One region of the Pseudomonas sp. GW821-FHT05D12 genome, then DNA from elsewhere that is predicted to be linked to it. Evidence: predicted binding sites of a transcription regulator. Region 1 holds the regulator's gene; the other holds the start of a gene.
What was found. Region 1 encodes FliA, which starts transcription of late flagellar genes. Its sites were predicted from a motif close to CTAAAGTTTNNNNNNNNNNNGCCGNTAA; they were not measured.

Region 1 (7,071 bases):
GCGGGCGAATGGGCGCTGGGCGCCGGAGCGCGGACCGGGGCCACGGCAGGCCGAGCCACCGGGGCGGGCGCAGGCGCAGGTCGACCAAACGCAGGGGCCGGGGCCGGCGCCGCAACCGGTGCAGGTGCAGGTGCAGGCGTGCTGAACAGGCTGCGACGGTTACTGCGGGAAATGCTGTGGACTTTCTCGCACAGCAGTTGCTTGACCTTCTCGGGGTTGCGCGAGATGTCTTCGAAATTCTTCGGCAGGAAGTCCACCGCGCCGGCATCCAGCGCATCCAGGGTGACCCGGGCGCCTTCGTGGGTGAGCGAGGAGAACATCAACACCGGGGTCGGGCAGCGCTGCATGATGTGACGGACAGCCGTGATGCCATCCATCATCGGCATCTCGTAGTCCATGGTGATCACGTCGGGCTTCAACGCGATAGCCTGATCGATCGCCTCTTTGCCGTTGGTGGCCGTGCCGATCACTTGAATCGTTGGATCGGCGGAAAGAATTTCCGAGACGCGGCGGCGGAAGAAACCCGAATCGTCCACCACCAGGACCTTGACTACCATAAACACTCCGTTAGACGGGGCGGGCAAACCGCCCTGCCCCACCAGAATCAAATACGCCGAGCGGCGTAACGCTTGAGCATGCTCGGAACATCCAGAATCAGCGCGATCCGACCGTCACCGGTGATGGTCGCACCCGACATACCCGGGGTTCCCTGCAGCATTTTGCCCAAAGGCTTGATGACCACTTCTTCCTGGCCCACCAGTTGATCGACCACGAAGCCGATACGCTGGGTGCCCACGGAGAGAATCACCACATGGCCTTCGCGCTGCTCTTCATGCTTGGCCGATGCCACCAGCCAGCGCTTGAGGTAGAACAGTGGCAACGCCTTGTCGCGCACGATCACCACTTCCTGGCCGTCCACCACGTTGGTGCGCGACAGGTCGAGGTGGAAAATTTCGTTGACGTTGACCAGCGGGAAGGCGAAGGCCTGGTTGCCCAGCATCACCATCAGGGTCGGCATGATCGCCAGGGTCAACGGCACCTTGATGACGATCTTCGAGCCCTGGCCCTTGGTCGAGTAGATGTTGATCGAGCCGTTGAGCTGGCTGATCTTGGTCTTCACCACGTCCATGCCGACGCCACGGCCGGACACGTCGGAAATCTCGGTCTTGGTCGAGAAGCCCGGGGCGAAGATCAGGTTGTAGCACTCGGTGTCGGTCAGGCGGTCGGCGGCGTCCTTGTCCATCACGCCGCGCTTGACCGCGATATTGCGCAGGATGGTCGGGTCCATGCCCTTGCCGTCATCGGTGATCGACAGCAGGATGTGGTCACCCTCCTGCTCGGCCGCCAGGATCACTTTGCCGTTGCGCGACTTGCCCGAAGCTTCGCGCTCTTCCGGGGTTTCGACGCCGTGGTCGACGGCGTTGCGCACCAAGTGGACCAGCGGATCGGCCAGGGCCTCGACCAGGTTCTTGTCGAGGTCGGTCTCTTCGCCCACCAACTCCAGGTTGATCTCTTTCTTGAGCTGGCGTGCCAGGTCGCGAACCAGGCGCGGGAAGCGCCCGAAGACTTTCTTGATCGGCTGCATCCGCGTCTTCATCACGGCGGTCTGCAGATCGGCGGTGACCACGTCGAGGTTCGACACGGCCTTTTGCATGGCTTCATCGCCACTGCTCAGGCCCAGGCGCACCAGGCGGTTACGCACCAGCACCAGTTCGCCGACCATGTTCATGATGTCGTCCAGGCGCGCGGTATCGACCCGCACGGTGGTTTCGGCTTCACTGGCTGGCTTTTCGGCCACGGCAGCGGCCGGCGCGCGAGCAGCAGCCGGGGCGGCGGCAGGGGCCGGGGCCGGGGCCGGTTTGGCAGCAGCAGGTGCAGCGGCCTTGGCCGGGGCCGGTTTGGCCGCCACCGGGGTGGCGGTCGCGGCAGCAGCCGGAGCCACTTCGCTGAACTTGCCCTTGCCGTGCAATTCGTCGAGCAGGGATTCGAACTCGTGGTCGCTGATCAGACCGTCGCCCGCAGGTTCTGCCGCAGCGGCCGGCGCAGTGGCAGTCGCGGCGACTTCCGGCAAGGCGTCGGCCGCGAAGGTGCCTTTGCCATGCAGTTGGTCGAGCAGTGCTTCGAATTCGTCATCGGTGATGTCGGTGCTGGTCGACGCGGCAGGCGCATCCACAGCGGCGGCAGGGGCCACGGCGTCGGCCGCGAACTGGCCTTTGCCGTGCAACTGGTCGAGCAGGGATTCAAATTCTGCGTCGGTAATGTCTTCGCTGGTCGGCGCTTGTGGCGCGGCGGCTGCAGGCGCTTCAGCCTCGGCTTTCACCGCATTGAGGGAGTTGAGCAACTGCTCGAACTCGCTGTCCGTCACATCCGCTTCAGGCTCTGCCACAGGCGCAGGCTCAGCTTGCGCCACGGGCGCTGCCGAGGTGTCGGCCGGCTCTGCCAGGCGCGCCAGGGCGGCGAGCAGTTCCGGGGTGGCCGCAGTGATCGGGGCACGTTCGCGGACTTCGCTGAACATGCCGTTGACCGCATCCAGTGCTTCGAGAATCACGTCCATCAATTCCGAGTCAACGTGACGCTCACCCTTGCGCAGGATGTCGAACACGTTCTCGGCGATGTGGCAGCACTCCACCAGCTCATGGAGCTGGAGGAAGCCGGCGCCCCCTTTTACAGTGTGAAAACCGCGAAAAATTGCATTGAGCAGGTTCGCATCATCCGGACGGCTTTCCAGCTCGACCAGTTGTTCGGACAGTTGCTCTAAAATTTCGCCGGCCTCTACAAGGAAATCCTGAAGGATTTCTTCATCGGCGCCGAAGCTCATGTGGGTGCTCCTTAGAAGCCTAAACTGGATAACAGGTCATCTACGTCATCCTGACCTGACACAACGTCTTCACGTTTATCGGCATGAATCTGCGGACCTTCACCCTTGGCGAGATGTTTTTGTGGATCTTTTTCCGAGAGGATCGCTTCACGGTCATGTTCGATGCCGGCAAAACGGTCTACCTGGCCGGCCATGAGCACCAGTTTGAGCAGGTTGCTTTCCACTTCGGTGACCAACTGGGTCACACGCTTGATCACCTGGCCGGTGAGGTCCTGGTAATCCTGGGCCAGCAGAATGTCATTGAGGTTGCTGGAAACCGTGCGGTTTTCCTGCTCGCTGCGTGACAAGAATCCGTCGACCCGACGCGCCAGTTCACGAAACTCCTCAGCCCCCACCTCGCGGCGCATGAAGCGGCCCCAATCGTGGCTCAGGGCCTGGGCTTCGGTGGCCATGCCATTGACCAGGGGCGTGGCGTTTTCCACCAGGTCCATGGTGCGGTTGGCCGCCGCTTCAGTCAGCCTGACCACATAGGACAGGCGTTCGGTCGCGTCGGTGATTTGCGAAATTTCTTCGGCCTGGGGCATGTGCGGGTCAATCTGGAAATTGACAATCGCACTGTGCAGCTCGCGTGTGAGCTTGCCCACTTCCTGATACAGGCCGCGGTCACGGGTCTGGTTGAGCTCATGGATTAACTGCACCGCGTCGCCGAACTGGCCTTTTTCAAGGCTGTCGACCAACTGATGAGCATGCTTTTTCAGGGTCGACTCAAAGTCTCCCTGTGACGTTTCTTTATGCTCCATAGCTCCCCCGCGATGGCATTAGCCGTGGATGCGTTCGAAGATTTTTTCGATCTTCTCTTTCAAGGCCAATGCAGTGAATGGTTTGACCACGTAACCGTTGACCCCGGCTTGGGCGGCTTCGATGATCTGCTCACGCTTGGCTTCGGCGGTCACCATCAGCACGGGAAGGCTGCGCAGTTTTTCGTCGGCGCGCACATGGCGCAGCAAGTCGATACCGGTCATGCCCGGCATGTTCCAGTCCGTTACCAGAAAGTCGATGCTCCCGCTGTTGAGGATCGGAATCGCCGTAATGCCGTCATCCGCCTCGACCGTGTTAGTGAACCCAAGGTCACGCAACAGGTTTTTTATGATCCGCCGCATCGTTGAGAAGTCATCAACGATGAGGATTTTCATGTTCTTGTCCAATTCGACCTCCAAGCAGTCTTAAACGCGCCCAGCACCTGGACGCGCCATTTCAATCAACAGGCATTACACAAAAAGGACTGCCGGGGGCACCACGGGCCGATCCCGCGAGGGTCAATCACCCTCGCGGTGTGGTTTGCAGTGCTCCCCAACACTGCCTGTCAGCGCGCTCGCCACTCTCCCAAACGCCCCCGCAAGCGGGCTGCGCACTGGCTGTGCAACTGGCTGACCCGCGATTCGCTGACTCCCAGGACCTCACCGATTTCCTTGAGGTTCAGCTCTTCGTCGTAGTACAGCGCCAACACCAGTCGCTCACGCTCCGGCAAATTGGCAATCGCGTCCGCCAGCGCACCCTGGAAGCGTTCATCCTCCAGGTCGCGCGACGGCTCCAGATGAGCACTCGCGCCGTCCTCGTGCAGCCCTTCGTGTTCGCCGTCCTGCAACAGGTCGTCGAAACTGAACAGGCGGCTGCCCAAGGTATCGTTCAAAATCCCGTAGTAATCGTCGAGACTCAATTGGAGTTCGGCCGCAACTTCGTGATCTTTAGCGTCGCGACCGGTTTTTGCTTCAATTGCGCGAATTGCGTCACTGACCATGCGCGTATTGCGATGCACCGAACGCGGCGCCCAGTCACCTTTACGCACTTCATCGAGCATCGCGCCACGGATGCGGATACCCGCATAGGTCTCGAAACTCGCGCCCTTGCTCGCGTCGTATTTGGTCGACACTTCGAGCAGGCCGATCATGCCCGCCTGGATCAGGTCTTCGACCTGGACGCTGGCGGGCAGGCGTGCCAGCAAGTGATAAGCGATGCGCTTGACCAGCGGCGCATAGCGCTCGATCAATTCACCCTGGCTGTCACGTGCCGATTTCTTGTAAAGGTTGTAGCCGCTGGATGTCATAGCACCGGTCCTGCGCTCGTCTGATGCACCAATCGCTCGACGAAAAACTCCAGATGCCCCCGAGGGTTGGCAGGCAACGGCCAGGTATCGACCTTCTGGGCAATAGCCTTGAACGCCAAGGCGCATTTGGAACGAGGGAACGCTTCGTAGACTGCACGCTGCTTTTGCACAGCCTTGCGTACACACTCGTCGTAGGGAACTGCGCCGACGTATTGTAAGGCGACATCGAGGAAGCGATCCGTGACCTTGGTCAACTTGGCGAACAGATTGCGCCCTTCCTGTGGACTCTGGGCCATGTTGGCCAGCACGCGGAAGCGGTTCATGCCGTAGTCACGGTTAAGCAGTTTGATCAGGGCATAGGCGTCGGTGATCGAGGTGGGTTCATCGCAGACCACCAACAGGACTTCCTGCGCAGCGCGCACGAAGCTGACCACGGACTCGCCGATCCCGGCGGCGGTGTCGATCACCAGCACGTCGAGGTTGTCGCCGATATCGCTGAACGCCTGGATCAGGCCGGCATGCTGCGCCGGGCTCAGGTGCACCATGCTCTGGGTGCCGGAGGCGGCCGGCACGATGCGGATACCGCCAGGGCCCTGCAGCAGCACGTCGCGCAGCTCGCAGCGCCCTTCGATCACATCGGCAAGCGTGTGTTTGGGCGTCAGCCCCAGCAGAACGTCGACGTTCGCCAGCCCCAGGTCAGCATCCAGCAGCATGACGCGACGGCCAAGCTCTGCCAGGGCCAGGGACAAATTCACTGACACGTTAGTTTTCCCGACGCCACCTTTGCCGCCGGTCACCGCGATCACCTGTACGGGATGCATGCTGCCCATTTTATTTCTTTACCTTGTCTTGCTTAGACGCAGGCTACATGGCTTGGCCGCGTGAATCGCTTGCAGACCATCGATGTAGGTACATTTCACGGTGTTCATCCTGCCCTCAACCCACCCGCTTTGCCGGGCTGTGATAGAGGTCGGCGAACATATCGGCCATCGCTTCCTCGCTAGGCTCTTCTTGCATTTGCACGCTGACTGCACGGCTGACCAACTGATGACGGCGCGGCAGATGCAGATCATCCGGAATCCGCGGGCCGTCGGTCAGGTAGGCGACCGGCAACTCATGACTGATGGCCAGGCTCAACACCTCGCCCAGGCTCGCGGTTTCGTCGAGCTTGGTGAGGATGCAGCCGGCCAGGCCGCAGCGTTTGTAGCTATGGTACGCAGCGGTAAGAACCTGTTTCTGGCTGGTGGTTGCAAGCACCAGGTAATTTTTCGACTTGATGCCGCGCCCGGCCAGGCTTTCCAGCTGCATGCGCAACGCCGGGTCGCTGGCTTGCAGGCCGGCGGTATCGATCAACACCACGCGCTTGCGCAGCAGCGGGTCGAGGGCGTTGGCCAGGGATTGGCCCGGGTCGACATGGGTCACCGACACATTGAGGATCCGACCCAAGGTCTTGAGCTGCTCCTGGGCACCGATACGGTAGCTGTCCATGCTCACCAGCGCGATATTCTGCGCGCCGTACTTGAGCACGTAACGGGCGGCCAGCTTGGCCAGGGTGGTGGTCTTGCCCATGCCGGCAGGGCCGACCATGGCGATCACACCGCCCTCTTCCAGCGGCTCGATTTCCGGCGTGACGATCATCCGCGCCAAGTGGGCCAGCAACATGCGCCAGGCCTGGCGAGGCTCTTCGATTTCAGTGGTCAGGGCCAGCAGGTCGCGCGACAACGGGCCGGACAGGCCGATGCGTTGCAGGCGACGCCACAGGTTGGCCTGTTGCGGCTTGCTGCCTTGCAGCTGGTTCCAGGCGAGGGAGCCAAGCTGCACTTCCAGCAGCTCGCGCAGGCCATTGAGTTCAAAGCGCATCGAGTCGAACACGCGCTGGTCGACTGCGGCGGCCGGGGCCGGCGCTGCAGGACGCGGGGGTTCAACGAAGGTCGGCTCGACCAGCGGCTCGGCAGCGGTCAGCGGCAGGCCGGCGAACAACTGGCGGTTGGTGGTGGCGTCGCTGTCGCCACGCATGCTCAGTTCGGCCTGGGCCGAGACAATGCGCGAGGCCGTCTTGCGCAGCTCGTCTTCGAGTTCCATGTTCGGGACGCGCGGGGCCAGGGCCTGGGGAGTGTAATCCAGGGCAGCCGTCAGCTCGACACCGCCG
Region 2 (7,071 bases), on a different contig from region 1:
ACCAGTTCTTCTGCCCACTTCACCTGATCTGGCCCGAACAGCACGATCGCGGTGGAACCCAGCTTGAAGCGACCCAATTCCGCACCTTTTTCCAGGTGGATCGGCGCCCGTGCGGCTTCGTCGTAGCGGAAGGTTTTCAGCTCGCGCTTCGGCGGCGTGACCAGGCCGGCCCACACGGTTTCAATCGACGCCACGATCATCGCGCCCACCAGTACCACGGCCATCGGGCCACGCTCGGTATCGAACAGGCAGACAACGCGCTCGTTGCGCGCAAACAGCTCCGGCACGTTTTCGGCGGTGGTCTGGTTGACCGAGAAAATCCGCCCCGGCACGTAGACCATCTCCCGCAGGGTGCCGGCCAGTGGCATGTGCACGCGGTGGTAGTCTTTCGGCGACAGGTAGATGGTGGCGAAATCACCGCCCATGAACGGCGCCGCCACGGCGGCATCGCCGCCCAGCAGTTCCAGCACGCTGAAGCTGTGGCCCTTGGCCTGGAACACACGGCCGTGCTCAATCGGACCCAGTTGGCTGACCGCGCCATCGGCAGGGCTCAGCACTGCGCCTGGGGTTTGATCCAGCGGGCGCGCGCCATCTTTCAAGGCGCGGGTGAAGAAGGCGTTGAAATGCTCATAAGCAGTCACGTCTTCCACCAGGGCCTGGGACATGTCCACTTGATAGCGCTTGGCGAACCAACGGGTGAAGGCATTCTTGAACCAGCGCACGCGGCATTCGGCGATGCAGCCGGCCAACCGCGACAGCAGGTGGTGCGGCAGCAGGTACTGGCTGAGGATAAACAACTGCTTTTTCATTAACTGTCCTTAACTCTTAAATCTCGACGGGGGTGTCGGGGTGGTTGCCCCATTCGCCCCAGGAACCGGCATAACCTTTGACTCGCGGATAACCGAGCGCCTTGGCCACCAGGTAGGTGAAGCCAGAGCGGTGGTGAGTCTGGCAATGGGTGATGATCTCTTTATCTCTGGTCAGCCCGAGGTCTTCGAGGATCTGCGGCATGTCGCGGCGGATCCGCAGGTTGCGCGCCTTGTCCATGCCGGCCGTCCATTCGAAATTCACCGCGCCGGGGATGTGCCCGCCTTTGGCCGCGAGCACTTTTTCGCCAGAGTATTCCAGCGGGCCGCGCGCATCCCAGATCCCCAGGTCGGCCGCGCCGAGGCGGCTTTGCAGGTATTCGCGGGTGGCGGTGGGGCCCTCGTGCAGCGTGAGGCTGACCGGGCCACCGACTGGTGGCGGGACCTCGGTGGACAGCGGGTGTTGTTCCGCCAGCCACGCCAGCAGGCCGCCGTCCAGGTAGTGGTATTTCTGATGGCCGATCACGTCGAGCATCCAGATAAAACGTCCGGCCCAACCGCCGCCTTCGTCGTCATAGACCACGTAGGTGGCGTCCGGGGTGTGGCCCAGTTCGCCGAAGAGTTTTTCCAGGTCGGCCTTGTGGGGCAGCAGGCCGGGCGCCGGCGGCTGGCCCAGTTGGGTGCGCTTGGGGTCAACGAAATGCGCGCCGGGGATGTGCCCTTCGGCGTAGCGGGCGGCACTGGTGAGGTCCACCAGAATCAGCTGTTCGGCATCCAGTCGACCGAGCAGGTCGCTGGACTCGATCACCAGCGGCAAGCCAGAGAAGTCAGGCATGTGAGGTCTCCTGGGCACAAATGTTGGCGATAAAAGAGGGCGATTGTAGCGCAAGCATCAGGCGCTGCGGTTGGTAAAGCTGTGCAGCGCTTTCTCGATGCATTGGGCGGTTTTGCCGAAGGCCTGCACGGTGGTTTCCGAGAACGGCCCACCGCCCTGGTCGGCGACCATCAGCATCACGACCTTGCCATTGCAGCTCAGGGAGCGCAGCAGCAGGTGCTCGCCGGTGAACAGGCGTCGCAGGATCGGCGGCAGCAGCGCCGAGAATTGCGCGTGGTTGTCAGGCGTGAGGCGCACCTGGGCGGACTTTTCCAGCAAGCGCTGCAGCAGCGTGCTGTGGACCACATCGAGGCTCAGGTTGGCGGCGTCCTTGGGCAGGCCGTCGACCTGGTGCACACGCAAGGTGCTCTGGGCGCGGTCGGTCATCAGCAGCATGACCCGTTGCATGCCGCTGGCCGACAGGGCCTCCTTGGCGCAGGTGGTCAGGTGCATGGCGTTGGCGAAGCGGCTCGGTTCCACCAGCAATTCGGTGCAGCGCTTGCGCCACACCGCCAGGGCTTCGGCGGTCGGCGGCGGGGCCGGCAGGAGGCCGCGGTGGATCTTCTGCACATGCCATGGCCAGATCAGCGACAGCGCCGGGTGCCAGAGGTCCGGCATCAAGGTAGTGCGCGCACTGGTGACGGCTTGCTGGTGCACCTGTTGCTGCACGTCGCCCAAAGGCTGTTGCAGGTACAGCGCGGTCAGGTATTGCCAGCGCTGGGTGTGCGGACAGGTCCAGGACTCCTGGGCCGACATCGCCAGGCCGTTGGCCAGCAGTACCGTATTGGCCGGCTGATTCAGCCAGCGCCGCAGGTTGGGGTCGGCATCCAGCAATTGCTGGTGGCGCAACGGGTCATCTTCGCGGGCGATATGCAACGCCTTGACCAGCAGGCGTTGCTCGTTCCGCAGCAGGGTATAGCCCTGGGATACCCAGATCGGCAGGTGCCACGTTTCGGTCAGGCCGAGGCACAGGTCCAGCAGGCGCACGCCGAACAATTCCTGCTCGACTGCACGCGCCGATTGGCCTTTGTGGATAACCCGCAGCTCCCACTCTTCGAGGAGCTTGGGGTAGGCCACCGCCATCGGCCACAGCGGCGACAGGAATAGCAGGCTGCCCCAGTGAATGTCTTGCCACAACCGCGCCAGGCGGCTGCCGAACAAGCCGTTGGCTTGCTGCGAGGCGTGCTGGCTGACCAGCAGTAATTGGCGCAACGCCACCGGAATCTCTTGGGCGGGGACCGAGGGCAGGCGTGTCAGCAACTCTTCGGCGCGCTTGAGGCCCAGGCGATTGAGCGCCACTTCAAGGTTTTCCGCCGGTGCCGTCATGCTGCCATGCGTGTGGCTATTGGCCTCGCGCATCACGCTGAGCACGAGGGCCGGGCTGTTCTGCATCAGTTCGGCAATGTCTCGCAACGAACTGCGGCTATCGCGGATGGCTTTGCACACGCGTTCGTGGCTGGCCTGGGGAACAGGCAGCAGCACGTCGTCCAGGCGCTTGATCCAAGCAGCGAGGGAGTTGGGTTTTGCAGTTGGGACTGTCGTTTCATTAGCCATGATTGGGGCGCGATCATCACTTGCGGTCAACACGCCCGGAACGGGCCGAACTGGCTTTTCGCCTTAACGGGCTATAGTCTGGCGCAGTTTTGCCGATAAGTAGAACAAGAGTTTTTCAGTTCCTCCAAATATGTCCATGAACCTGACGGCGCAAGTACTCATCTCCTATGGCTAAAATTATCGGCATCATCGTCGTCATCGCAAGTGTGCTCGGCGGGTACGTCCTCTCCCACGGTAAAATTGCCGCGCTGATCCAGCCTTTCGAAGTGCTGATTATCGGCGGTGCAGCGTTTGGCGCCTTCCTGCAGGCCAACCCCGGCTACATGACCCTGCACGTGATCAAGAAGTCGCTGGGCATGTTCGGCTCGCGCTTCACCCACTCTTTCTATCTGGACGTGCTGGGCCTGGTCTACGAGATCCTCAACAAGAGCCGCCGCGAAGGCATGATGGCCATCGAAGCCGACATCGAAGACGCTGCGGCCAGCCCGATTTTCGCCAAGTACCCGGCCGTGCTCAAAGACGAGCGCATGACCGCCTACATCTGCGATTACCTGCGCATCATGTCCTCCGGCAACATGGCGCCCCATGAGCTGGAAGGCCTGTTCGACATGGAGCTGTTCAGCCTCAAGGAAGAGCTGGAACATCCTTCCCACGCCGTGACCGGCATCGCCGACGGCATGCCCGGTTTCGGTATTGTCGCGGCGGTACTCGGTATCGTGGTGACCATGGCGTCCCTCGGCGAAGGCGACCAGAAGGCCATCGGCATGCACGTGGGTGCGGCCCTGGTCGGTACCTTCTTCGGTATTCTCGCGGCCTACGGTTTCTTCGGCCCGCTGGCTACCTCCCTGGCCCACGATGCCAAGGAAGAGGTGAACCTCTACGAAGCGATCAAGGCGTGCCTGGTGGCTTCGGCGTCGGGCATGCCGCCGTCGTTGGCGGTGGAGTTCGGTCGCAAGGTGCTGTACCCGAAACATCGCCCAAGTTTCGCCGAGTTGGAACAAGCGGTTCGCGGTCGCTAAGCCATGGAAAACAACCAGCCGATAATCATCAAGCGCGTCAAGCGCTTCGCTGCGGGGCACCATGGCGGCGCCTGGAAAATCGCCTTCGCCGACTTCGCGACGGCGATGATGGCGTTCTTCCTGGTGCTGTGGCTGATGTCCACCGCCACGCCCGAACAGAAGATCGCCATCGCCGGCTACTTCAAGGACCCCATTGGTTTCTCGGAAAGCGGTACGCCCTTCGTGATCGACCTGGGCGGCTCGCCGCAGTTGGCGCCGGAGCGCACCATCAACCCGGAAATCAAGACCGAATCGCCTCAGGAAAAAATCCCGATCGAGCGCGATACCGTCGAGGCCATGGCTGAGCAAGTCGAGCAGGAACGCCTTGAGCTGTTGCTGCAAGAACTGCAGACCAAGGTCGAGGAAAACCCGCAGTTGCTCAAATTCAAGGATCAGATTTCGTTCGAGATCACGCCGGACGGTTTGCGCATCCAGATCACCGACGCGGCCAATCGGCCGATGTTCGACTCGGGCAGCGCGCGGTTGAAGCCGTACTTTGAAGACATCCTGCTGGCGATGGCCGACACCATCAAGGCGGTACCGAACAAGATCAGCATCAGCGGTCATACCGACGCCAAGCCGTACGCGGGCCAGGGTGACTTCGGCAACTGGGAACTCTCGGCCAACCGTGCCAACGCGGCGCGTCGCGCCCTGGTCGCCGGCAGCTATCCGGACCCGCAAGTGGCGCGCGTGGTGGGGTTTGCCTCCTCGCAGCTGTTTGATCCCAAGGACCCGTTCAACCCGATCAACCGCCGCATCGACATCGTCGTGCTGACCAAGAAGGCCCAGCGTGCGATCGAAGGCGACCAGCACGCCGCGCCACCGGTTCCGACCCCAGGCGACGGTGCGCCCGGCGAAGTACCGGCCGACCCGAACGCCATCCCGCCCGGCCAGGAGCCATTGCCGGCGCATGAGCTGCGCCAGAAGTTGAACCTGTTCGATGATGGCGGGGTGAAGGATCCTACGGCGCCTGCAACGGGCTCCTAGGCTGCAAGCAGCCCACCTCAACAATGAAAAACGCCCCGGTTGATCGGGGCGTTTTTCATTTCTTATCAAAGAGGGAGATAGGCTTTGACTCCACTGATAACACCTCGGATGTCGTTGGTGTCCAGCCGGGGCACGAAATATTCTCGACCTTTTGCTCGAGTCTTTCTATGGAGCTTATCCAGGCGCTCGAAGCTGACGGTGTAAATCATGTCGCACTTCACCCACAGCTCTTTGTAGCATTTCAGGGGCAACGAAGCCTCGTGTGAAATCGCAAAGAAGAACGTCGCCTTGTTTGGGGTGATAGTAGAGAGTCACTCGTAAATGCCCCACAAAAAGCAAAGCCGCCCGAAGGCGGCTTCATTCGACGCGCAGTGGAGCTTGCTTCGCCCCTTCTGCGCCGCTGGATCAACCCCGAAAAGGATCCAGACTCCTGCCAGCTTGCGCTGGTGACGGAGCGATGATGGGCATCAGGAATTTCGAATTCAAACTGGCTTGCATCGATTGGCCACCCAGTTGCACGGATTCTTGATGCCAGCACCCTTTAAATCAATGGGCTAGGGTGCTTGGTGCTGCCATTTATAGGTATCAAGAAATGGCCCCTCAATAACTGCTTTCGGGCAAGCTCGCAATAATCGACCGATAGCTGTTCATTCTTTGCTGCTGCACGCGCCCATCTTCCAGGGCCTTGAGCAGGGCGCAACCCGGCTCGCGGTCGTGCTTGCAATCGCGGAAGCGGCAAGTGCCGATCAGGTCGTTGAATTCGATAAAGCCCGCTTCCACATCGCTGCGGCTGACGTGGCCGAGGCCGAATTCACGGATGCCGGGGGAGTCGATCAGTTCGCCGCCGCCGGGGAAGTGGAACAATCGCGCGGTGGTGGTGGTGTGGGTGCCTTGGCCGGACAGCTCCGACAGCGGGCCGACGCGGGTGTCGACTTCCGGCAGCAGGCTGTTGACCAGCGACGATTTGCCCACGCCCGACTGGCCGACGAACACGCTGATGCGGCCGTCCAACTGCTGTTGCAGCTGTTCCATGCCATTGCCGTGATGCGCCGACACTTCCAGCACCGGGTAACCCAGGGTGCGGTAGACCGCCAGCAGCGCATTGAGCGCGGGCGCGTTCTGCTCGTCGATCAGGTCGAACTTGTTCAGCAGCAACAGCGGGCGAATACCGGCGTGTTCGGCGGCGACCAGATAACGGTCGATCAGGTTGGCATGGGGCTCGGGCAGCGGCGCGAACACGATGACGATCATGTCGACATTGGCCGCCACCGGCTTGAGCTGGCCACGGCTGTCAGGGCGACGTAGCTCGGTGGTACGCGGCAACTGGGCGACGATCACGCCGATGCCCTGGTTGCCGGCACGCCACACGACCTGGTCGCCGGTCACCAGCGCAGGCAGGTTGGCGCGCAAGTGGCAACGGAACACCTGGCCGGCGAGTTCGCCTTCCAGCGCCTCGACTTCGACCTGCACGCCAAAGTGCGCGATGACCAGGCCTGTCTGTTCGGGGCCCAGGTCGCCGCCCTCGAGCGCTTCCACGGCGGAGGATTCACGTTTGGCGGCGCGGGCGGCGCGTTCGCCTTGAATCTTTTCGATGCGCCAGTTTTGGCGACGATTGAGCTGGCGTTTGGCCATTGGTGTTCCGTGTCGATAATGCAAAGGTTGGGTAAAACGGTCGCGAGTCTAGCACGCCCCTGCCTGCTAAACTGCGCAGCTACGCCAAGGTGCCAAGAGAATCAAGCCATGCAAAACCCACAGAACCTGATTTGGATCGATCTGGAAATGACCGGTCTGA

Region 2: the regulator FliA is predicted to act here: its motif matches at 3,306-3,333, upstream of motA (flagellar motor stator protein MotA).

What each region holds. Positions count from the first base shown of each region.
Region 1 is NZ_JBWKSN010000009.1:92,005-99,075, forward strand. It holds gene AC07SI_RS18035 (protein-glutamate methylesterase/protein-glutamine glutaminase) at 1-557, opposite strand, end outside; gene AC07SI_RS18040 (chemotaxis protein CheA) at 605-2,818, opposite strand; gene AC07SI_RS18045 (protein phosphatase CheZ) at 2,830-3,618, opposite strand; gene AC07SI_RS18050 (chemotaxis response regulator CheY) at 3,637-4,011, opposite strand; gene fliA (RNA polymerase sigma factor FliA) at 4,182-4,922, opposite strand; gene fleN (flagellar synthesis regulator FleN) at 4,919-5,752, opposite strand; gene flhF (flagellar biosynthesis GTPase FlhF) at 5,859-7,071, opposite strand, start outside.
Region 2 is NZ_JBWKSN010000003.1:446,739-453,809, forward strand. It holds gene asd (archaetidylserine decarboxylase) at 1-809, opposite strand, end outside; gene rhdA (thiosulfate sulfurtransferase) at 826-1,641, opposite strand; gene AC07SI_RS07680 (HDOD domain-containing protein) at 1,699-3,234, opposite strand; gene motA (flagellar motor stator protein MotA) at 3,402-4,253, shown strand; gene motB (flagellar motor protein MotB) at 4,257-5,279, shown strand; gene rsgA (small ribosomal subunit biogenesis GTPase RsgA) at 5,880-6,911, opposite strand; gene orn (oligoribonuclease) at 7,020-7,071, shown strand, end outside.